Regions from separate parts of the Turicibacter sp. genome, predicted to be linked through region 2. Evidence: riboswitches for the same ligand, from Rfam matches in the RefSeq annotation. Region 2 holds a riboswitch; each other region holds the start of a gene.

Region 1 (8,271 bases), on a different contig from region 2:
AGATCTTGGCTTTCTTGAATATTCTCCCATACTACTTCATCTGTTTTCAAATCATAATAACCATCTTCAACATTTACTTTTCCAACAGGACCATTAAAATCTAAAATAGGATTTTTTATTTTTAATGTATCCCCTTTTTTCACAGAATATTCTCCTAAATCGATAGTCTGTTCATGGCCCCATCCATACAAATACTGAGCTAAACTTTTAAACCGACTAATATCTTTCACGTGATTATTAGAAAAATCAATAATCTCTAAATCCTCCATCTCTGTGACAGGAGTCATATCATAAAGGTTATTATCAGCTAGGTACAAATAAACTAATTCATCTAGATTAGATAAAGGACCTAAATCCCTTATCTCATTACTCGCAATATTTAATAAACTTAAATTAACTAAATGAGAGAGAGCCGAGATATCTTGAATTTTGTTATTGGTTAAAATAAGGTAATTAAGCTTGCTTAAATTCGTTAATGGGGACAAGTCGGATATTTGATTATCTTGCAGTCTAAGTAACGTCAAATTAGTTGCATACTGTAATCCTTCTAAATTAGAAATTCCTTTACCATTTAAATTTGCTACCTTCAATGTTGATAATTGTTTTTTCGTTATATCACTTTCACTCGAGTTCCCTAATGCTTCATTTAAAGCGATTTTCAAACTTTGATCTGGAATATTGACAATATCATTGCTCATTGCATGAGTCGTTGATATTGTTGTAAAAGTCATGAATAAAATAAACAGAAAGAGAATACTTTTTTTAACCATTTTAGATAGACAACTCCTATTTTACAAATTTTATTCGTTGCTAATAGTTTCCCTTTCTTTCTAAATTTCTACTCATTGATTTTAAAAATATAAAAAGGAACTATCTTTAATTTAAGATAGTTCCTTTTTATATTTTAAATATTCTGTTGTGTCTGTCGGTAATCCCTTTTTACTTAAACGAATTTCAATGACATCTTTAACGATTGAATAAATTAGTGCAAACATTGGAACTCCAATAATCATTCCAACTAATCCAAATAGTTTCCCTGCAACTAAGATAGCGAATAAAATCCAGAAAGCTGAAATTCCGATTGAGTCACCCAAAATTTTAGGTCCAATAATATTCCCATCAATTTGTTGAATCACAAGGATAATAACCCCGAACCATACTGCCTTAATTGGCGAAATGAATAAAATAATAATCGCTGATGGAATAGCTCCAATAAATGGTCCAAAGAATGGAATAATATTCGTTATTCCAATAATAACAGAGATTAATAATGAATATGGCATTTTAAAGATTGTTAAGATTATAAAGGTTAAAACCCCAATAATAGCTGAGTCAATAATCTTTCCACCAATAAATTTTCCAAATGTCAAATTAGTGCGATTAGCAAGATTTAAGATAATATTTGCATGTTTATCATTAAATAATGCAACGACTACTTTCTTTCCAAGTGCAAAGAACTTTTCTTTATCAACCAGTAAATAAACCGAAATGATAATTCCTAAAATAATATTCCATACACTCGATGCAAAAGCCATGACGATTCCACCGATAATTGGTAGAAGATTTGTGACTAATTGGAGCACCCAGTTCGTAATTTCTGTTAATTTATCATTGATTAACGTCATGTATTCTGGACTAATATCCGTCTCATTTAACGTCTGTTCGAGTATTACTTTCATATCATATAGATATCTTGGAATGTCATTAACTAACCCTGTAATACTTTCGACTAATTGTGGAACCACGAATTGAATAAAGACATAAAAAATTAAACTTGCAGTTAAATATGATAATATAACCGCTACCCCACGCAGAGATTTTTTTGAACCTTTAATAAACTTCTTAAAGACTCTATCCTCATAAAATTTCAAGATAAAATTAATTAAGTAAGCGATGATAAAACCAATAATAAATGGTTGAAAAACGGCCATTATTTGGCTCATCTTTCCTGTAAAAGCATCTAATTTTGATATAATGTTAGCAAAAACAATACTGAAACAAATGACAATAAAAGCATATATCGCAATGGTAGTATATTTTTTATCCCAATTAATCTTCATAACTCCTCCTATTATTGTTATTTCATACTAAATTATAACTCTATTATATACTATTATTAGGCTAAAAAAGTAGCTTATATTCGCCTATATTTAAGTAATTTTTGTAAAAAAGCCACCTATCCTATTAACGAGATGAGGTGGCATATAAAAGTATTTTATTTTAATTTAATTGATTCGCTTAACACGTCATATCCTGTATATGCTAAAGCTAATGCTGCAATGACTAGACGTTCATGTGCAAGACTTGTAACGGTTGCATCAACCATTTGTTGTGAGTGTCCAACAATCTTACAATCACCAATTCCAATATAGGGATGAATCGTTGGACAAATGTTACTAATATTTCCGATATCGACTGATCCAGTTTCCTTTTTAGCTGGATGAATATCTGTGATTCCAAGTTGACGTAAATTTTCATTAAATGCATTTGATAATACTTGATTCGTTTTTAAATCATCATAAGATAATTCATAGTTACTAATCTCTACTGTTGTTCCTGTTATTAAAGCAGCACCTTGTGCAATGTTTAAAACTTTTTCTTTAACAACTGCTAAGTATTCTTTCGTTGCTGCACGAATATAAAATTGTGCTGTGGCATGTTCTGGTACAATATTCGCTGCTACCCCACCATTTGTAATGATCCCATGCATACGAACATCTGATTTAACATGTTGGCGTAATGCATCAATTCCATTAAATAATTGAATAACCGCATTTAAAGCGTTGATTCCATTCTCTGGGCTCGCTGCTGCATGAGAAGGACGTCCTGTGTAATCAAATTGTAAAGCTTCCATTGCTAAAGATGTTCCACTTTCTGTTGTATATCCATCCGGATGAACCATCATAACAGCATCCATCTCATTAAATAATCCTGCCTCAGCCATGGTTACTTTAGCGCCATTTGTTTCTTCAGCTGGCGTTCCAAAAACATAAACTTTTCCACCAACTTCATCGATAATTTTACTCAATAAAACCCCTGCTCCAGCACTCATTACACCAATCATATTATGACCGCATCCATGACCTAAATCAGGTAATGCATCATACTCACATAAATAAGCGACAGATAATCCAGGTTTTTTACTATCGTAAACCGCTGTAAATGCTGTTTCTAATCCTGCAACACCTACTTCAACTGAAAAATTATGTTCTTTTAAAAATGAAGTTAATGTATTTACAGCTTCGAACTCTTGGTTTCCAAGCTCAGGATGATCATGAATATAGTCACTCATTTCCCATAATCTTTGTTTAAGCTCTTCACTAATTTGCAATAATTGTTCTTTCATAATGCCCCTCCTGTATACAAAAATCTATTGATAGATTTCTTCTTATTCTAATTCATTTTTCATTTTAAGTTCAACTATAGTTTACTAGGCATTCTCTATAAAGAAAATGCCTAGCAAAATTAATATTATGACCAACCCATTAAAATAGCAATTGTAATAAAGATAATAGCAATTACTCCAAAGATAACTTGTAGTGGTAAAATCCATTTAATCCATTTTGACCATGGGATACCTGCTACCCCCAAACAAGCCATTAAGACTGCACTTGTTGGGAAAATCGCATTTGAGAATCCATCACCAAATTGGAAAATTAAAATTGATGTTTGCGGTGTAATTCCAACTAACTCACCAAGTGGCGCCATAATCGGCATTGTTAAAGCTGCTTGTCCTGAACCTGATGAAATAAAGAAGTTAATAAACATTTGAACAAAGAACATGACATATCCCGCAATTAACGAAGGTAATTGACCGATGAAGTTTGATAATTGGTAAAGAATTGTATCAATAATTTGACCATCTTGTGCAAGAATCACGATTCCACGAGCAAATCCAACCACAATAGCTGCTCCAATCATATCTTTTGCTCCACTTACAAACGATGTTGCCATATCATCAAAACTTAAACGTCCAATAAATCCTGCCACGATTCCTGTAGCTAAGAATAAAGCCGCGATTTCTGGAATAGCAAAATCAAATTTTAGTACTCCAACGACAATTCCAGCTAAACAAACTAAAATCGAAGATAAAATAATTTTATGTCTTACTGTAAACTCGATATGTTCTTCAGTTGATTCTTTTAATGCTTCACGACGTGACTGATCAATTTCATAAACGGGACTTAATTCTGGATTACGTTTGATACGACGACCATACCACATTAAGAATAGAATAGATGCTAAAGTTGTAACTGCCCAAATTAGAGTACGGAATCCCACACCTGATCCAGCTTGAACATTTGCAATACTTTGAGCAACCCCTACTGAGAATGGATTAATCATTGCTGTAGCAAAACCAACAATACATCCAACATAAGAAATAGCCATCGCCATAATACTGTCATAACCTAAAGCTAAACAAAGTGGAATCAACATTGCAATAAATGGAATTGCCTCTTCCGTCATTCCAAAAACTGCGCCACCTAATGAGAATAATCCCATAATAAACGGAATCATTAACATCTCTTTTCCATGGAACGATTTAACGGCACTTGTAATTCCAGCATCAATTGCACGTGTTTTTGTAATAATAGCAATTGCTCCACTTACGATAAATAAAAAGGCAATAATTTCTGAAGCTCCTACAATTCCTTCTAATGGAGCTTGTAATAAACTAAATAATCCTTGCGGTGATTGCTCGATGTATTGGAACGATCCATCCACAACGACTGTTCGACCTAAATCATTAACCACTCGCTCATACATCCCAGCTGGTAATATCCATGTTGCTACGGCAACGATGACTAAGATAAAAGAAATAATAACTAGCGTATGTGGTACTTTAAATTCTTTTTTCGCACCTGCCTCAGTTTCAATACTTCTGGCTCTTCTAAGACTTAACATATATTAATCTCCCTTCAGGTTTTTAACATCCAATAAAGCATTGTCCCCATCTTTTCTTGGATGGTATGAGGTGCAAGAGCTTCACAATAAAAAAAGTCTTGAGTATCACTCAAGACTTTTCAGAAATAATCACATAACGTGCGTTTACTTTTGAATGCTCAAATGATAGCCCTCCACAATTTTTATGGTTGGCTTTAATAAAAAAAAGCCTTGAGCAAATCACTCAAGACTTTGAATTTTAATATATCATTTAATCGATATACAATGCATTCATCTTAAATGATAGCTCACCACAAAATATTTTGTGACAGTGTTAAGTATATTTTACATAACACCAGCTCTATCACCTTAAAGTATCGATGATAGGCTTCGGCGAGAACTCCTTTCCTATTGCGTCTACGTCTTCACTCTTCAATAGTACTCTTAGTTACCGCACCTCTATCTAAAACCTATTTATTTTTTAATTAATTAAATCATAAACTATATTCTATTCTTTTGCAAGTGTAAATTTATGTAACTATCCAATAAAATTTCTATTTTATATTTTTTTAATAAATACACTATAGAGAGCTAACTATAATAAATTTTTAAAAATGAGATGGCCTTAATGAGTATTAAAGAAAAAATTCATGAAATGGAAATTCATCATAAAGAACAACATCATGAGGAAAAAAAATTTGAGAAAAAAGAAGATAAATTATATAAATAGCCTATAAAGACACGCTAGTTTTAAAGCGTGTCTTTTTTATTTACTCATTTTTTTAGATTTCTTTGCACAAGCTTCCATAGCATTCATAATACTTGCTCTAAATTCCTCTTGTTCTAATTTAGCAACTGCCTCAATTGTTGTGCCACCTGGTGAACAAACTTGATCTTTTAATCCCCCTGGATGCATCCCTGTTTCTAGTACCATTTTCGCCGCTCCAAGCACTGCTTGTGCAGCAAATTCGTAAGCAAGATTTCGTGGCATCCCTTGTAAAACAGCAGCATCAGCCATTGCTTCAATCATCATATAAACATAAGCAGGTGATGATCCACTCACAGCAATAACGGAATCAATTAATACTTCAGACACCACTTCACATTTTCCAAAACTATTAAAAATAGCAATCACTTGATTTAACTCATTTTCTGTAACATTGCGATTTGGTATAATTGCTGACATCGCTTCACCGACTTGTGCTGGTGTGTTTGGCATTGTACGAACTACCTTAATACTTTTTTGAAAATAGTCCTCAATCATTTGAAGTGTTGGTCCTGCTGCAATACTCACAATAATGGTTTCTTTATGAATACTTTCTTTAATTTCATCAATAATAGCGGGATATAAATATGGCTTAACTGCTAAAATAACAATTTGACATAAATTTGCAACATCTTGGTTTGAAGTTGTCCCATTTATTTTATAATCTTCAACAAATCGATTAACTTTTGTCTGGCTAGGATTAGACATCAAAATATCATTTGATAATATTAATTCAGATTTCAATAATCCTTTTAACATCGCCATCGCCATATTACCACTACCAATAAATCCAACCGGATACTTCATATTTCATCCTCCTTTATTTTATTATAGTCTTTTATTTATACTTCTCAATAATAATAAAAACGTTTACTTAACTATTCATTGCCTTCGTGGTATAGTAAGTTTAGTAATCATACTAGGGGGGATTTTTAAATGATGAAAGCTATTGAGTTTGTAAGAGATGGATTTGTTTTACGTGGGACTGAACACCTTCCTAATCAAATAAGTTCTTCTATTCCAGCTATAATTTTATTTCATGGTTTCACAGCTAATCGTTGTGAATTTGGATTTAGCTTCGTAAGATTGGCTAAACGATTAGAGACTGCTGGTATTGCAGTTTATCGCTTTGATTTTATGGGAAGTGGTGAAAGCGACGGTGATTTCTCAGATATGTCTGTAAGTACCGAACTTGAAGATGCCCATGCTATTTTAAATTATGTTCGCTCACTTGAGTATATTGACTCAAAGCGTATTGGTGTTCTTGGAATGAGTATGGGTGGCTGCGTTGCTAGTCTATTAGCAGGACTTCGTCCACATGATATTCAGTCACTTTGCTTATGGGCACCCGCTGGTTTTATTCCTGACATGGCTAGAAATGGATTTTTACTTGGAAAACAAATAACGGAAGAGATAAAGGAATCTGGTTATCTTCCATGGGGAACTCTACAAGTCGGTATGAAATTCTTCACTCAAGATATTAACTTACACGTTTATGAAACGGCACAGAAATTTGAAGGATCTGTTTTATTAGTTCATGGGGATAAAGATTTAACTGTTCCAATCGAGACTTCTTATGAATATTTGAAATACTACAATAATCGAGCACAACTCATTACAATCACCGGTGCAAGTCATGGATTTGAGACTCTTAATTACTTAGCATTATTATTTGAGTCAACAGAATCATTTTTTAAATCGCAATTACTTTAGGCAGGGAGTTTCCTGCTTTTTTGGTGCTTAAAATAGTTATCATATCAAAAATTTAGCTTACATAAAAATTAATGAAAGGGTGTGTTAACTATTGAATTTTCAGTTTATCATAGAGTATATTTATCAACTTTTTTTATTAAGTCCTTACTTATTTACCTCAGTAGTTTTAGTTCAATGTGTATATTTTTCTTGTCGCAATAATGAATCACACGAATTAGATTTATCTAAAAGTTTATGGGGAATTCTTATTATCACCCTTTTAACCTTGATGGAGTTCTTTATTCCTGGTATTTGGGACCTAAAAATCTCACACAATGTAATAACCCTCTTTTTAACAATTGATTTAGTATTAATCTGTCTTGTCACTATATTCCATAACAGTAGCGAAAGCAAAAAGAAACTAGTTTATTTACTTTCTATTCCTGCTCTACTAACCTGTTTAATCCTATTGAATATTATTGCTTTTTAGACAAAAAAAGAGTGTTAGTACCCCTACTAACACTCTTTTTTTGCTCTTATCTGTCCCACTAGTTAAGAGAAATAAATAAACGACTAATTGAATAACATAACACTAACCCAAAAACTTACCCCTAAGTTTCTTTAATAAATAAAAAACCTCTAATTAATTTACTCATCACTTCATCTCACAAGCTCTATTATACTTAGTTTCCCACAAATTTTGAATTTAAAAAATGTCACAGATTTTTGTCGAAATCTGTGACATTTTCCATCATAGAGATTTTATTAATGAAGTATACTGTAACACTTTATCTGGTTTAATTAAACTCTCGTTAATAATTGTTTTATAAAGTTGTTTTTCCATCAACAATAAAGTTGAGGGAATAGCTAATGCTTGTTTGATTAACTATTTTACTTCTTCAAATAAAGATTTAATTGAATCAAAATCC
Region 2 (8,271 bases):
ATCGTAATGCAGGTGCAGCTTGGGGAATTTTTCAAGGAAAAATGATGTTTTTTTACCTCATCACATTAGCAGTCATCGCCGTTGTTATTGTGTGGATGACTCGCTTAGATATTAAAAAAGATAAATGGTTAATGATTGCCTTAGCCCTTATTTTAGGGGGAGCGGTTGGAAACTTTATCGATCGTGTGTTGTATCAACACGTTGTTGACTTTATTGACACGTATATTTTGGGTTATGATTTCCCAATTTTTAATATTGCAGATAGTGCCTTATGTATTGGAGTTGTCTTAATGGCGATTGATGCCATTTTAGATATGAAGCGTCAATAATCATAACATCAAACACTACAACTTAGTAAAATAAAGACGATTAAATTAAAGACAACCAAGAAAGTAGTAAATCCTTAAATGGCTTTTTTGCTTGTTGAAAGGATGGCGTTTATGGAACAAGAAAATATGATAGTAACAGAAGAATTAGTAGGTGTTCGTTTAGATAAAGTTTTAAATGAATCATTTGAGGATTATTCACGTTCTTATTTACAACAACTCATTAAAGAGGGACGTGTTTTAATTAATGGACAAGTGGCGAAAGCTAACTATAAATGTCGATTAAATGATCAAATTGAAATCAATATCCCAGAACCTGAAGTTTTAGACGTGATTCCAGAAGAGATGGATTTAGATATTGTTTATCAAGATGATTACGTGATTGTTGTTAATAAACCTGAAAATATGGTCGTACATCCCGCACCAGGAAGTATGAGTGGGACGCTTGTCAATGGATTGATGGCCCAAGTGACGGATTTATCAGGTATTAATGGTGTTTTACGTCCAGGCATTGTGCATCGTATTGATAAAGATACATCTGGTTTATTAATGGTTGCTAAAAACGATGTGGCACATGAATCTCTTGTGAATCAATTAGTTGAAAAAACAGTCACTAGACGTTATGTTGCCCTTGTACATGGGGTGATTCCTCATGATAATGGAACGATTGATGCGCCGATTGGCCGTGATCCTAAAGACCGTAAGAAGATGGCGGTAGTAGAGTCAGGGAAGCATGCGGTTACGCATTTTAAAGTGTTACAACGTTTTAAAGAGTTTACGTTAATTGAGTGTCGTTTAGAAACAGGTCGCACTCATCAAATTCGTGTTCATATGAGATATATTGGGTATCCATTAGCAGGAGATCCTCAATATGGTCCACGTAAAACAATTGGTGCAGAACATGGACAATTTTTACATGCTAAAGTTTTAGGGTTTGTCCATCCTAAGACCGAAGAGTATATGGAATTCTCGGCACCGATTCCAACATATTTTGAAGAGGCATTAGCAAATCTTCAAAAATAAGCTTAAATATAAGGTGATAAGAAAATGGAAAAGCAAGGTGTGATGAAGGAGATTCGCTTAGATATTCAAAGTGAACTAACCATGAATATCGTGAATTATTTATTAGTAGAAGAAAATTACATTTATGTTGGAAATGAAAAAGAAATTTGGTTAGAGAATTTATCACATCCAACGGTGCAGCTCATATATATTAATCAACGAAGTTTGTTTAATGAAATGCAAGCCTCACAACTCATGAAACAAATTGATCGAGTTCGTTCGCGTGTCAGACGTCGTTATTTGTTATGGCGTCTGAACGTGGTGATTTTAAATATAGATACGGCAAGTTGTCAATATTTTAGTAATGTAAAAGACTATGTTAAAATTATTGATATTCAGCGAGCAGACGATTTTACTCAAAATGAGGACATTAAACAATTTTACTCAAGTATTGAACGAGCGTCTTTGGAGCGTTCAATGAGTGAGTTGATTATTGAAATGCAACAAACATCGAAAGCTAAAGCTTTAAATGTAAGAAAAATGCTTGAGTTTCAATCTAAATCATTTGTGATTATTGGATTTTTAGCGCTTCTAGTCATCCTATTTTTAATGATTCAAATTCAACCGGTTAAAAATATTGGAACCGCTATCGAATTTGGAGCGAAATATAATCCATTAATTATAGCGGGAGAATATTGGCGCTTATTAACACCAAGTCTTATTCATTTACAATTATTCCATTTATTATTTAATGCTATTTTTATTTATCAATTTGGTAAAATAATTGAGCACCTATTTGGGTGGTGGCGACTCACTATTATCATCATTGGGTCTGCCTTTTTAGGAAATTTATTTAGTTTTGCTTTTATTGAAAATGTTTCTTTAGGAGCTTCTACCGTTGCTTATGGGTTACTCGGTGCCATGCTGTTTTTAGGAATTGAAAATAGAAAAATGTTTATGCATTTAGTAAAGGGAATGATTTTTCCCATTATGCTATTTTCAATTGTTTGGGCAATCATAGATCCAACGATTGACTTTTATGGTCATTTAGGAGGGTTTTTAGGAGGGTTCTTAATTGCTTCAATTTTAGGACTTCCAAAAACTAAACAGTATTTATCACGAACAGCGTTAGCAACTGCCACCTATGTGTTATTAGTGATGGGACTTTTTACACGTGGAACACTTTTAACACAGCAAACGGATTATTCTGACTATAATATGGCGTTAATCTATTATTATTTACAAAATAATGAACCTGAAAAAGCAGCCCATTTTATTGATAAATTAGATATTAAGTTAGAAGAAATAGTCAAATAAAAAGTATGAAAGTTTCAATTAGAACCTATTAGCTTACACTTGAAACAGTGTGTGCTTATAGGTTCTTTTATTTTATAAGATTTAAGTGGCAATCCATTTTGTATTCTTTAGCATCTTTTAACCCCAACGTAGAAATTGAGAATTTCAATCCCAATAGAGAAGGAAAGTCGTCGAATAAAAAAGATGAACTCTGTAGGATGCAGAATTCATCTTTTAACTGTCATTTAATTCGCCTTTTTATAAAAGATCAGATTATTTTCATCTCAACTCTTTTATTTGAGGTTCTATTTTAAAATTTTATTTGTATTCGCAAAGTGCCATTTTGTTAAAGACTGAAGTGTTTCTTTTCCATGAAGTTTAACAAATTTTCGTCCTGCGATGTCGACCGGAGCACCTGCACCTTTTGGTAGTTCAAATTGATATTTTTTACTCATAATTTGCATGTATTTAACAAATGAGGCGCGAGCTAAAATTGAGGCAGCTGCTACCGCTACGTGAACCGATTCGCCTTTTTGAATAAAGTGAAGGTTTTCGCTGATGATGGTTGGTTGTTTAGGTAATTTCTTCAAATAGTCATAGTACTTTGCTTCATTAACGAACTCATCCATTATGATGAAATCAGGAAGGGAAGGGAGTGACGTGGTTAATTTCAATAAAGCTTGATTATGGAGATAGGCTTTAATTGAGTTTGCATTCATTCCTTTTTCAACCATGAGGTTATATTTTTCATTAGGTAGAACGAGGCATTGATGGGGAATCATCGTTTCAATTTGATGAGCCAGTTGACAAATCTCAAGATCTTTTAATGCTTTTGAATCTTTAATTCCCATTTCTTGAAGAAAAGCTATTTGATCTTTTTCAACAGACGCACAACAAACCACAATCGGTCCGAAGTAATCTCCTGTTCCAACCTCATCACATCCGATTGCTGAAAGCATAGCAATGTTGCTTGGGAGGGTTGACTTTTCATTTAAAGTTGATTTTTTAGGAGTCGTTGAAGTAGGTGAAGCCTTTTGCCACTTGTTTGCTTCAATCTCAGGATTCACCCCTTGAAATACCACTTTTTTGCTTAGATAAGCCGTAATGGTACAAGAAGTGGTCTTTGCTTGAAAAAGAGTATGATTTGGAATTTTAATAATTTGTTTTTCGTAATATTGGTACATTTTTTCTAGTATTTGTTGCGATACTGTTAAGGTAATTGTTGAAGCCATAGGGTCACCGTCCATTTAAATGTATACTATGATTTTAACAGAATTTGTGTTAAAATAACATCGTTAAAAATTTTTGCAAATTTTTTTTGCTAAAGTGGAGTGAGATTAGTGAAACAAGCTATTCAGATATTAGAATTTAATAAGATTAAACAAACGATTGAGTCGTTGTGTGCTTGTTCGCTTGGACAAAAACGCGTGGCTTTATTAAAGCCAACGACGATTGAAAAAGATGTGGAGTATGGATTAAATCAATCAGATGAAGCCTTAAGAATTATTTACGCGTTAGGAGAGGCTCCACTAGGTGGGGTATCTGATATTTCAGAGGCGATTGCGCGTGCGAAGATTTCAGCGATTCTATCTTCACAAGAGTTATTAGCGGTGAGCCGCTTACTTTATGCGGTGTCACAGATGAAATCTTTTGCAGAACGTTTAAATGAGATTAAAGTCGATGCCCCGATTTTTGCACATCATACGAATACGTTAGTCGCTTTATCGAGTTTACAAAATGCTATTAATGCGTGTATCGATGAGACAGGATATGTGATGGACAGTGCATCAGGTGAATTACGTAGTATTCGTCGTGCTATTCAAAGCACCGAATCTCGTATTAAAGAACGTCTAAATCAAGTCGTATCAGAGCGTCGTAGCAAATTGACAGATGGAATCGTAACGATTCGTAATGAACGTTATGTTGTTCCAGTTCGTGCAGATTATAAAAATACGTTTGGTGGAACGATTCATGATCAATCCTCATCAGGAAATACGTATTTTATGGAACCAAAAGAAGTGGTGGATTTAAATAATAAGTTGCAAGAGTGGCATGTAGAAGAACGCCGTGAGATTGAACGTATTTTACGTGAATTAACCGAAGAAGTGAAGAAGTTTGTCGACTTACTGTCATTAAATGTTGAGCTTCTTGGAGAAATTGACTTCATGTTTGCAAAAGGAAAGTATGCCCGTTTAATTAATGGAACGCGTCCTAAAATAAATACTAAAGGGATTATCCGTTTAGTGGCTGCTAGACATCCCTTAATTGATCAAAAGTCTGTTGTGGCTAATGACATCGAACTTGGAGATGAGTATACGACGATTGTAATCACAGGTCCAAACACAGGGGGGAAAACTGTTACGTTAAAAACGGTGGGATTACTAACGTTGATGGCACAAGCAGGTCTTTTAATTCCGGCACACGAGTCATCACAATTGGCTATTTTCGATCATGTTTTTGCTGATATTGGAGACGAACAAAGTATTGAACAAAGTTTATCAACGTTCTCATCTCATATGACAAATATCGTTAAAATTATGGAACGTTTAACAGTGAATAGCTTGATTTTATTTGATGAGCTAGGGGCAGGAACCGATCCGAAAGAAGGCGCATCACTTGCTATTTCGATTTTAAATTATGTTAAGGTTCGAGGAGCGCGTACGATTGCGACGTCGCATTACCCTGAGCTTAAGGCCTATGCTTATGAGCAAGATGATGTGATTAATGCATCGGTTGAATTTAATGTTGAGACGCTTTCCCCAACGTATCGTTTACTTGTTGGAGTACCTGGACGTTCAAATGCCTTTGAGATTTCAAAACGTTTAGGATTAAAAGAGGCCATTTTAAATCAAGCTCGTTCATATGTTGAAAGTGAACGAACAGAAATGACGGATTTAATTACAAAACTTGAGGATCGTGGATTACAATTAGATCAGGAGATTCAACATCTTCAGCAACAAAATACATTAGTTGAAGAAATGAAAAAAGAATATGAGCAAAAACTGGCAAAATTTGAGGCAGAACGTGAAAAAGTCTTAGAGGATATCAAAAAAGAAGCATTTGAAAGTGTTCGCCAAGCAAAAGAAGAAGCAGAACAAATTGTGATGGATTTACGTCGAGCGAAAAAAATGGCTGATTTATCAATGAAAGATCATGAGTTAACAGAAAAATTGACGTCATTAAAGAAAGCAGAGGCGAAACAAGCAGAGCAATTTAAGAAAAAGGCTCAAAATAAACAGCCGTTAAAACCAGGTGATGAAGTGATGGTTTTATCTTTAAATCGTCAAGGTGAACTGATTGAGCAAACCAAAAATGGAGAATGGATGGTTCAACTGGGTATGATGAAAGTGAACATTAAACCTGAAGATCTTCAATATTTACGTAAATCGGTTCAGAAAAAGGAAACAAAAAAAGGGCAAATGGTTCATAAACGTAATAGCCATGTCGGAATTCAATTGGATTTACGAGGAGAACGCTATGAAGATGCTATGTTAATGCTTGATAAATACTTTGATGATGTCTTATTGGCTGGATATCAAACGATTACGATTATTCATGGTCATGGAACGGGAGCTCTTCGCCAAGGGGTTCATAAATATTTAAAACAAAATAAACACGTTGCAAGCTTTAGATTTGGGGGAGCCGGTGAAGGTGGAACTGGAGCAACGGTTGTTGAATTAAAATAAGGGAGTCCTGTCTATCTCGAGTCAATCGGGATAGATTTTTTTGTGAAAATATATTTTTCAAAATAAAGTTTACATTATATGGAAATCATGTTATTTTATAAGAGGACAAAAAAAATCGTATAGAGGTAGCGTTGCATCAGAGTACAACAGGGAGCTGGCAAGTGAGGAAATGTTGGAAAGGTAATCATCGCCGAAAGTTTCGTATTGGCAAATACGTCACTTGGGGTTGCAGGAAATACCTGTAACACTCCTTCAGTTTTGAAGAGGAGCTATTAAACAGAGGACTTTTTTTCAGTCGTGTTAATAGCACGACTTTTTTTGTTACAATCAATTTTAATCAAAGGGGAGATTTTAATATGAGAAAATTAGTTGTAACGTTAGCAGGATGTATTTTGCTTGCAGGATGTAGCGGGAATGCTACAAGTAATTCAAAAGATACGTTTACGGTTGGAATGGAATGTAATTATGCTCCGTTTAACTGGCAAACGTCAGCACCAACACAGACAAGTGTATCAATTGGTGGAGCAGGATTTTGTGATGGATACGATGTGAGAATTGCAAATGAAATTGCAAAGAGCATGGAAAAAGAGTTAGTGATTAAAAAATTAGAGTGGGATGGTTTGCAATTATCACTAGAATCGGGAGAAATTGATGCGATTATTGCTGGGATGACCGCTAATGAGGAACGTGAACAAGGAATTGATTTTACGACACCTTATTTTGAATCAGAAATGGTACTGATTGTTCGTGCAGACGATGATTTAGTTCATGCAACATCTATTCAAGATTTTAGTGGTAAAAATGTGATTGGACAGATGAATACTAATTATGATACGGTAATTGACCAAATTGAAGGGGTGAATCACTTAACACCTAAATCTTCTTATCCTGAGTTAGTGGTCTCTTTACAATCAAATGAAGCAGATGCTATTACGGCTGAATTACCCGTTGCCGAAGGGGTCATTCAAGCTAATCCAGATTTGACTATTGTTCACTTTGCAGAAGGTAAAGGATTTGATATTGATACATCTGTTTCAATTGGATTAAAAGAAGGCAGTCGTGGTACAGAGTTCTTTAATCAAGTTCAATCTGCTTTAGATAATATTTCAGATTCGACTCGAAATGAATGGATGACAGAATCTCGCGAAAGTGCGCCAACAGGTGAATAATTATGATGTTCTTAACCACTCAAAATGGCTTTTTAAATAAATCATTTTCTTTATTTGTTAAAAATTTTGATTTGTTCATGTATGGAATTAAAATGACACTCATTTTAGCTTTTTTAGGAACGATGTTAGGCTTAGTTATTGGGTTAGTTCTAGGGGGATTGCGTGCGATTACAATTGAACCAAGAGACTTAAAAAGTGTAAAAGTGTTAAAAAAAATGATGCACTGTTTGATAGGTCTTTACGTTTGGTTTTTTAGAGGGACTCCAATGATGGTGCAAGCGATGTTTTTATATCATGCTTTACGTCCTATTCTAGGGTGGAGTTCATTAACTGCAGGGATTGTGATTATTTCGGTTAATACTGGGGCTTATATGGCAGAAATTATCCGTTCAGGTATTCAGTCAGTGGATAAAGGGCAACTTGAAGCCGCTAGAAGTATTGGAATGACCGCTTTTCAATCGATGATGTACATTATCTTACCTCAGGCGATTAAAAACGCCTTTCCTTCTATTGGAAATGAATTTATTGTGAATATTAAAGATAGTTCAATGTTAAATGTCATTGGGGTGATTGAAGTTTTCTTCCAATCTAAATCAGTAGCAGGAAGTGTGATGCTATATTCTGAGACGTTTTTTATTACGTGCCTCATTTATTTAGTGTTAACGACAATTACAGCACAAATTTTAGGTTGGATTGAAAAGAAAATGAACGTGAAAAAAACTTCATTTCCATCATCGCAAACGGTTCCAATGGCAAATCTTTAGGAGGAGAGTATGGCAGAAAATACGATGA
Region 3 (8,271 bases), on a different contig from region 2:
ATTATCATCAGCGACTAAAATTCTATTTTTCATCTACTTCATCCCACCTTAAAAAAAATTAACTTATCTCAGTTATATCATAAATTAAATAAAATTCATCAAAAAAAGACAACTATAGGTTGTCTTTTTCAATTATTTTATATTCCTAACAATAAACACCTTTTCGCGTCATGGCTTCAAGCATCGTATAAACAACATCACTTGATCGTTCATTAGCAGCTTGAAACGCCTGTTTAAAGGTTTGAAAAGCGTCATCATCTCCATAATGAGAGATTGCTTTAACACAAATAAATGGGAGATGATGACGATAAGCGACTTGACCTAAAACAGCTGCCTCAACATCTATAAACTCAATGCGATAACTTTGATTTAAATGTTCGGAAATAATGCTACTATTAATAAAACGATCTGCTGTTCCAAAAAGTCCAACCTGGCCCTTATAATCTAAATACTTACAAGCCATTAAAGCAAATTGCTTTAAATGTAAGTCACTTGGGAAAACAACTTGATTCGTTCCAGGAATTTCAAATAATCGATAATGATTGGCTTGAAAATCGACATCATATTGGAAAACCATATCTGAAATGGCAATATCTCCAAGATCTTTTTTTTGCTTTCCGATATATCCGCAATTTCCAAATCCAATAACCGCGGTAATCGGATACTTCTCTGTAATCACACCCATTGCATAAGCAAAATTAACTTTTCCCTCTCCTGCTTGAACCAAAATGATATCTTTCCCATTCAATTTTATTTCATAAATGTTGAAGAGATAATCTGTGACGATTTTATAATCATTCAATTTAGCTAATAATTGTTGCGCTTCAAACTTAGATTCGCAAAAAATACACAACATGTTCATCACCCTTTATCCAATTCAGGATCAATTTTATCTGACTCATTTCTACCTATCTTACTATATGCAATAGTTAATAGACGAGAACCTATTGAAGGGATTTCATACAAAAACTCGCTCCAATTATTGAAGCGAGTTTAATTAAAGTGATGATCATTCGACTTAAACACGAATATCTGGGGTCGTTTCCCAACCATGTTCTGTAGTGTGATCATAAGCTAAAACTTCAAAATTGAATAAATTACTATGGATGAAGACCCCCATCATCACGAATAACCTTAATCATTTTCTCTTCATTTTAATCCCTTCCTAAACATTCGACATGAAACATCCATAATTTGAACTGTCTTTCATCAATTTTATTATGATAAAATTGATCAAACAAATAAGATTTGACATGATGAAAAATAGCGGGTGATAAATACTTCTGACCAACATACTCATTTATTTCATCAAAGAAGTTAATCATCTGTGATTCAACTCCTTTTAAAATGTACATATCAATTAAAGAACTCGTGACAGCTTTCGCTTGTTCGAATATCCCATATTTTAAAATTTTTTCTTTTGATTGATTTAAGTAATCCTCTGCCAGTTCATAATCACCTAACTCGTAATAAATAGTCCCCATTAATCCAAGTGCTAAATGCTTTTTTACTTCATCGGTCACAACCTGAACTAAATGATTTAAAACCTCCAATGCCTCTTCAAATCTCCCTTGAGATTTGTATAAATAACTTAAATTTTGATAAACTTCGGTGACAAATGGCGGATAGCATGGATTTTCAATAAAAGCAACTTGCACGTCTATGGCCTCTTGAATTCGACCACATTTGCGCAAAACAATCCCTTTAAGAATAATGTGAGCTGCCCGAGTTAGAGGTTGGGGCGTCTCTCCCTCTCTTAGTGCTAAGTCAATATGATTTAACGCTAAATCAAGTTGGTCGACCTGAAAATATCCTTTGGCTAAATTATAAAGAATTTTATAACGATACTCCGTCATATCTGGGCTTAGTGAATGAAGGCTCATCTTCAAATAAGAAATGCTCTCTTCATACATTCCCATTTTCTCCATATTTAAACCAATCCCACGGTACAATAACGTTGGATTTTGATGACTTAAAGAAGCGTAGGAAATCGCCAACGAAAAGTGTTGATTCGATTCAATCCATTGACTTTTTTGTTGATAATCAACGGCAATTAATTCTTCTAACTTTAGGCCTTCTTCATATAGTTCATACTGTGCCACGACTTTTTTAAATTTTTCATATTCAGTTGATAAGGTTTCCAATCGACAGCGCTCAGACACCCAATCCTTTGCCTGTTCAACGGCCGATTTTTTAAATGATTCTAGTGTAAACTCTTCTTGTAAAGCCCCATCTGATAACTCCAAAAGAATGCTATAAATCAACTCAACTGTTTCATTAGGAATAATGCGGCGTCCATTTTCTGCCATACTAATATAACTACGAGAAATACCATACGCCTGAAAAGCCTCTTGCTTAATATGATATTGACGTCGACACCATTTGATTTTTTCTGATACTTCTAAAAACAATTGCTTCAACTCCATCCAATCTAAATCATCCTGAGAATTTAAGTCTTTTTGAGACTAAGACATCCTATAAGTATCTATTCTCAACTCCACGAGTATCGCTAAAAATTTTCCAAGTATGAAAAACTTATTTTAAATGATAGATATAACCTAACTCTATTTTACAACAAAAAACATCATTTTTCTTGGTTTTAATGATAGAAAATAAACTTCTCATCCTCTTAATATTCTAATTCATGATTCATCTCTTCTAAACCTGTCATTTTATGCATTTAAATTTCACTCATCTAAATCATCTAACAACAAAAAAAGTCAAGAACATTACAATTTAAGTAATCTTCTTGACTTTAATTCTAGTCGCAAGGTCTATGCCTTTAACCTTATAAAATTATCTTTTATGACGCTTAAGATAAAATTTATGATGTCGATTCAGTCTCCTAAATTAACGACGTGAATCTTTTTTTACTTTTTCTGATTTATCCATACGAGTTAAACGAACAACCGCTTCAACATGAGATGTTTGAGGGAACATATCAATCGGTTGAATATAATCTACTCGGTATTTTTTTGTTAACTCTTTTAAGTTTTTAGCTAACGTTGATGGATTACATGATACGTAGACAATACGTTTTGGTTGGACACGTTTTAACATCTCAATTAACTCAGGCCCCATTCCCGTACGAGGTGGATCGACGATAACCACATCTGGTTTGAACCCTTCATTTGCCCATTTTGGCACGATTGACTCTGCTTTACCAACCGCATAATACGTATTATCAATGTTATTTAATTTTGCATTTGCTTTCGCATCAATGATAGCCGCACGAGTAATATCCACCCCACGTACTTCACTTGCCTGATCAGCCACCCATTGACCAATCGTTCCAACTCCACAGTAAGCATCTACCACTTTTTCAGTTCCTGTTAAAGAAGCAGCATACTTCACTTGATTATATAACTTCACTGTTTGTTCTGGATTTAATTGATAGAAAGCGCGTGGTGATAAATTAAATTTAAATTTACCTAAACGATCTGTAATGAAATCTTCTCCCGCTACTTTAATCATATCTGGTCCAAAGATTTCATGCGTGTCATCAGAATTATAGTTGACATAAACTGACTTCACTTCAGGACAATACTTCATTAAATCAAGCGCTAAAGAATACATCTTCTTGAAGTCTTTATTCGCTAATACAAACGTCACTTGAATCTCACCTGTTCGATATCCACGACGAACGACAATGTGACGAGCTGTTCCTTTTTTCGTTTTGGGTGCATACGCAAAAACTTTATAATCATCTAATAAATCAACCGCGTGATTCACGACTTTGTTGATTTCTTCGTATTGAACCTCACAATCTGTGACATTTACTAACTCTCGTGAGTTCATGCTATAGAATCCGACCATCACACCATCTTCATCATACCCAACTGGCATTTGAGCACGGTTACGATAATTATATGGATTATCCATTCCCATCGTTGGACGGATATCTAATTCTTCAGGATCTAAATTGGTGTAACGTTCAACCGCTTGCCAAATGGCATCGCGTTTAATACGCAATTGTTCCGGGTAGGTCATATGTTGTAATTGACATCCACCACATTGTCCATAAACCTCACAAGCTGGTTGACAACGATGTCTTGATTTTTTCTTAACGCGTACTAATTCTGCTTCTGCATAACCACCTGCTACACGTGTACAAGTTGCCACAACTTCTTCCCCAACTAATGTTCCTGGGATGAACACCGCTTGTTTTTTATAATAACCGATTCCCTCACCGTTAATCCCGATGCGTTTAATCGTCACTAAAAATTCTTGACCAACCTTTAAAGGTGACATATTCATAAAAAAAACCTCCAATGCTTTTAAGCTACCCTTTATCTTACCACATTCGTGATTATTTTACATATCTTATTCGCAGATAGTTGACAAAATCCTCTCTTATTCGCAATAAATACACTGAGATGATGATCTTTCATTTATTATGTTGCAATGATACGTAATTTTATACCATTTTTACTTATTTATAACAATTCATATTGACTCTACAATAAAAGATGCTACAATAGGGATAATTGAATACGTCTCTGTTCTCTTTGATGAGTTAGAGGTGCATGGCTAAAGAGTAGGAATTTCGAGAGTGACGTCTAAGACAAATTCTAAAAGGTATCCATGCCGAAGTGAAAATAGTGTCCGCTATTTTTTGCTGGGGTTAGATTGAAGAAGTCTAACACTGTCACTGCCTATGGTAGTGGAGAACTAATGATCGGAGAGTTAAATAATACGTGTATCACTAAGGGATCTTTTTTTAGCTACCCCATTATTGAGCAATGTATGAGTTTAACTCTGCATTGCTCTTTTTTTTATAACTTTCAGAGCCGGACGAGATGATTCAATCAAAGTTCAATATAAAAGGAGAGAATGAAAATGGTTGGAACCATCTATGCCTTAATTCCGGCAATCCTCACAATTCTTTTGGTTATCATCACACGTCGCGTTATCTTATCACTAGGAGTCGGTGTCATCTGTGCTGCTTTAATTTTATCAGCATTTAGCATCGGAGATACCATCTCAACCCTACTCATCACTTTTAGTTCTCTAGTCATTGAAGAGGATGGACTTTACGGATTCTTAAATGAGTGGAATATGTCCATCATCTTCTTTTTAATCGCCCTAGGTATTATTACAGGCTATATCGTCTTATCAGGAGGGGCCACTGCTTTTACAAAAGCCATTATTCGTCGCGTTCAAACACGCGAAGGGGTACAATATACCGCTGCTATTTTAGGAATTCTGATTTTTGTTGATGACTACTTCAACGCTTTAGTCGTTGGAAATGTCTCAAAACCATTAGCCGAAGCACAAAAAGTATCGCGAGCTCGTCTCGCTTATATCGTTGATTCAACGTCAGCACCTATTTGTGTCATTTCCCCCATTTCAAGTTGGGCAACTGGAATCATGGGTTCTATGGCTGTCATCTTAGCAGGAGCAGGCATTTCTTACAGTGCCTTCTCAGCCTTCTTAATGACCATTCCTTATCATTTTTATGTCATCACAACCCTCATCATGGTCTTCGTTGTCATTCGCTTTAACTTAAATCTTGGATTAATGAAAAAATACGAAGCCGACACGTTACAAGGAAGCGACAGCTCAATTGTAGGCAGCGAACTATCGAATCCTCATGAAAAAGATGTTGAATCTTCAAAAGGAACGATTTGGGACTTAATTCTTCCTATTCTAACCTTAATTATTGTCACGGTTGGAACAATGGCTATCACCGGAATTCAAGGGGCACAATCAGTCACTGATCCTGAGTTTAACTTCTTCTTCACCGTCCTTGACAACATCGCTCTCTCTAAAGCACTTCGTTATGGAGGAATGGCTGGATTAATCGTTTCAATGGGACTGGCTTATCGTCATGTTTTAAACAAAGAAGTCACACTACCTGATTTTTTAAAAGCTTTTATGATAGGAGCTCGCTCTATGTTTGGAGCGATTGGAATTTTATTATTAGCTTGGGCGATTTGTGAACTAGTTGGAGCCTTAGATGCTGGAGGCTATTTAGCTTCAGTGATTACAAGCACCAATATTAATCCAAACTTTATTCCAGTTGTCATGTTTATAGTCGCAAGTTTTATGGCTTTCTCAACCGGAACATCTTGGGGATCATTCGGAATCTTACTTCCAATTGCGGGAAGTGTTGCCGCAGCCATCGACTTAAATCTGATGATACCGGTTATGGCTGCTGTCTTATCGGGTGCAATTTTTGGAGATCACGCGTCACCGATTTCAGATACAACCCTTCTATCAGCCACTGGGTCAGGTTGTGACCTCGGAGCTCACTTCAACTCCCAACTCCCTTACGCTCTATTATCAGCAGGTATCGCTGCCTTAGGCTATATGGCGTTTGGGGTGACAGGGACTTTAATGACGTCTTACATCGTCATGGCTTTAGGATTTGCTTTGGTAATTTTCTATGCTCGACGTCAAAACGTTAAGAAAGTTGAAAACCTACACTTAATGCCAAATGAATAAGAAATCAAAACGGGAGAATATGACATAAATTTAAAAGGAGTCAATGAACAGGGGGGAAACTGATTCAATGACTCCTTTTTATTATATTTCTAAGAGAGGTTGAGAATTGGAGAAAAGATTTATCATCTTGTACTAAACATAACATAGGGGGAGAGTTACGTCTCATACAAGTACATTATGGGAACACTTTTCAAATCTTAAACAAAATAAACAAACTTTTTTAAAATTTTATTTTCTTCCTTTTATAGGATTTAATGTTTCAGATGTTGCAAAATCTGAAGAGGAAACTGAGGGCTTTATCATCACAATGATAAACTTTAAAATTCAACGAAAATCGTCATAAATTTTAAAATAACTAATAAAGTATAATAGGAAACAAATTACCTATACTAATAGTATTTCGAATAAAAGGAGAGACTCTTCATGGAAAAAACAAAAACTTTCCAACTTACCGAAAGTCAATACAATCTAGTCGAAGAATTACTCGAAATCGCACCCGGTCATACCGAAGCTGAAAAACTCATTTCTGCTCTTGAACTTGCCGTCGAAGTCGGGGCTCACACCGATATGTTTTAACATAAAAAGGTCCCAATAGAAGCGGGACCTTTTTATGTTAAATAATAAAATTCTTTTATAAAAATGAGATGGGTCACCTAGCATCTTATCCTCCGCTACTAGGCAATGGGTTACCTAGCGATTGGGACTAGCAATCTTATCCTCTGCTACTAGGGAATGGGCTCACACCTAGCGTATTTGCCACCCCATTAGTGGAGAAAACCACTTCGTGGATGGGGTCCCCCTTGTTAGGATAACTCGGCCTGATGCCGAGTACACCACAGGTGTATAGTTGTTCTATCCTTCACTTCGTTTAGGAAGAACAGCTAACATAGTAGCGCTAATCCATCATTCTGCTAAAATCTACACCTTCTATAAAAAAAGAGATAGACTCACGTCTATCTCAGCACTTGCATGGATAACTCCGCCAAAGGCGGAGTATAGTCCAACTAATTTTCGTAAAACGAAAATAGTTGGGCTAACAAATAAACGGCCTGTGGGGGAACACAGACCGTTTAGGGAGTGAGAAAACATAATGAATAAGAAAATCAAAGGGGGAGAAAATTTTTTATCATTTTCATCCGTTTATATTATGACATATATTTATGTACGAATAATGAAAAGAGTATGTCTTTTTTGTGTTTTTTCGGGTTTTTATTCAATAGGTTCAGGCATATCACGTGTCAATAAATATTGCACAGATCTAAACTCATATCCTTCTTCTCGGAGTTTTGGAATTAGGCGATCAAGGCATTCTGCGTTGTCCTTTGAAATACTGTGCATTAAAATAATCGCACCGGGATGAATGCGAGCCAAAATCTGATCATAGGCATACTGCCAACCACGTTGTTGATCGACGTGCCAATCCATATAGGCTAAAGACCAGAATAGATTATAGTATCCACGCTCTTTTGACCAATCTAGAACTTGTTGATTAAAATGCCCTTCGGGTGGTCTTAAAAAGCGCACCATTTCTTTTCCTGTAATTTCTGTATATTTATTTTCAATTAATGTTAATTCTTCGTTAAATTTTTCCTTGCTGACTTTTGTTAAATCGGGATGATGATACGTATGGTTCCCGATAATATGACCGTCATCCACCATTCGTTGTACTAATTCAGGATTTTGTTCCATAAAATGACCTGTAACAAAGAAAATGGCTGGAACATCATATTTTTTTAATACATCCAAGATTAATGGGGTATTTCCATTCTCGTAACCACAATCAAATGTTAAATATAAATCCATCTGATCAGCTGGTGCAATATA

Evidence for each region. A riboswitch is a leader RNA that binds a small molecule or an ion and turns the genes downstream of it on or off. The one in region 2 is predicted to bind lysine.
Region 1: linked by a shared signal. The riboswitch ahead of J6D32_RS01380 (YfcC family protein) and the one ahead of J6D32_RS08460 (transporter substrate-binding domain-containing protein) in region 2 are both predicted to bind lysine.
Region 3: linked by a shared signal. The riboswitch ahead of J6D32_RS01875 (Na+/H+ antiporter NhaC family protein) and the one ahead of J6D32_RS08460 (transporter substrate-binding domain-containing protein) in region 2 are both predicted to bind lysine.

The regions. Positions count from the first base shown of each region.
Region 1 is NZ_JAGAVR010000008.1:76,633-84,903, reverse strand. Features, by position in the region: gene J6D32_RS01395 (immunoglobulin-like domain-containing protein) at 1-770, opposite strand, end outside; gene J6D32_RS01390 (AI-2E family transporter) at 882-2,060, opposite strand; gene J6D32_RS01385 (M20 family metallopeptidase) at 2,216-3,346, opposite strand; gene J6D32_RS01380 (YfcC family protein) at 3,472-4,905, opposite strand; lysine riboswitch at 5,181-5,354, opposite strand; gene proC (pyrroline-5-carboxylate reductase) at 5,651-6,457, opposite strand; gene J6D32_RS01370 (alpha/beta hydrolase) at 6,587-7,363, shown strand; gene J6D32_RS01365 (tetratricopeptide repeat protein) at 8,229-8,271, opposite strand, start outside.
Region 2 is NZ_JAGAVR010000065.1:13,029-21,299, forward strand. Features, by position in the region: gene lspA (signal peptidase II) at 1-329, shown strand, start outside; gene J6D32_RS08440 (RluA family pseudouridine synthase) at 441-1,349, shown strand; gene J6D32_RS08445 (rhomboid family intramembrane serine protease) at 1,374-2,645, shown strand; gene rnhC (ribonuclease HIII) at 2,930-3,856, opposite strand; gene J6D32_RS08455 (endonuclease MutS2) at 3,965-6,310, shown strand; lysine riboswitch at 6,423-6,590, shown strand; gene J6D32_RS08460 (transporter substrate-binding domain-containing protein) at 6,667-7,479, shown strand; gene J6D32_RS08465 (amino acid ABC transporter permease) at 7,482-8,243, shown strand; gene J6D32_RS08470 (amino acid ABC transporter ATP-binding protein) at 8,253-8,271, shown strand, end outside.
Region 3 is NZ_JAGAVR010000011.1:8,679-16,949, reverse strand. Features, by position in the region: gene J6D32_RS01895 (response regulator transcription factor) at 1-33, opposite strand, end outside; gene mtnN (5'-methylthioadenosine/S-adenosylhomocysteine nucleosidase) at 146-856, opposite strand; gene J6D32_RS01885 (tetratricopeptide repeat protein) at 1,155-2,426, opposite strand; gene rlmD (23S rRNA (uracil(1939)-C(5))-methyltransferase RlmD) at 2,851-4,257, opposite strand; lysine riboswitch at 4,510-4,682, shown strand; gene J6D32_RS01875 (Na+/H+ antiporter NhaC family protein) at 4,840-6,447, shown strand; gene J6D32_RS01870 (hypothetical protein) at 6,871-7,023, shown strand; gene pdaA (delta-lactam-biosynthetic de-N-acetylase) at 7,657-8,271, opposite strand, start outside.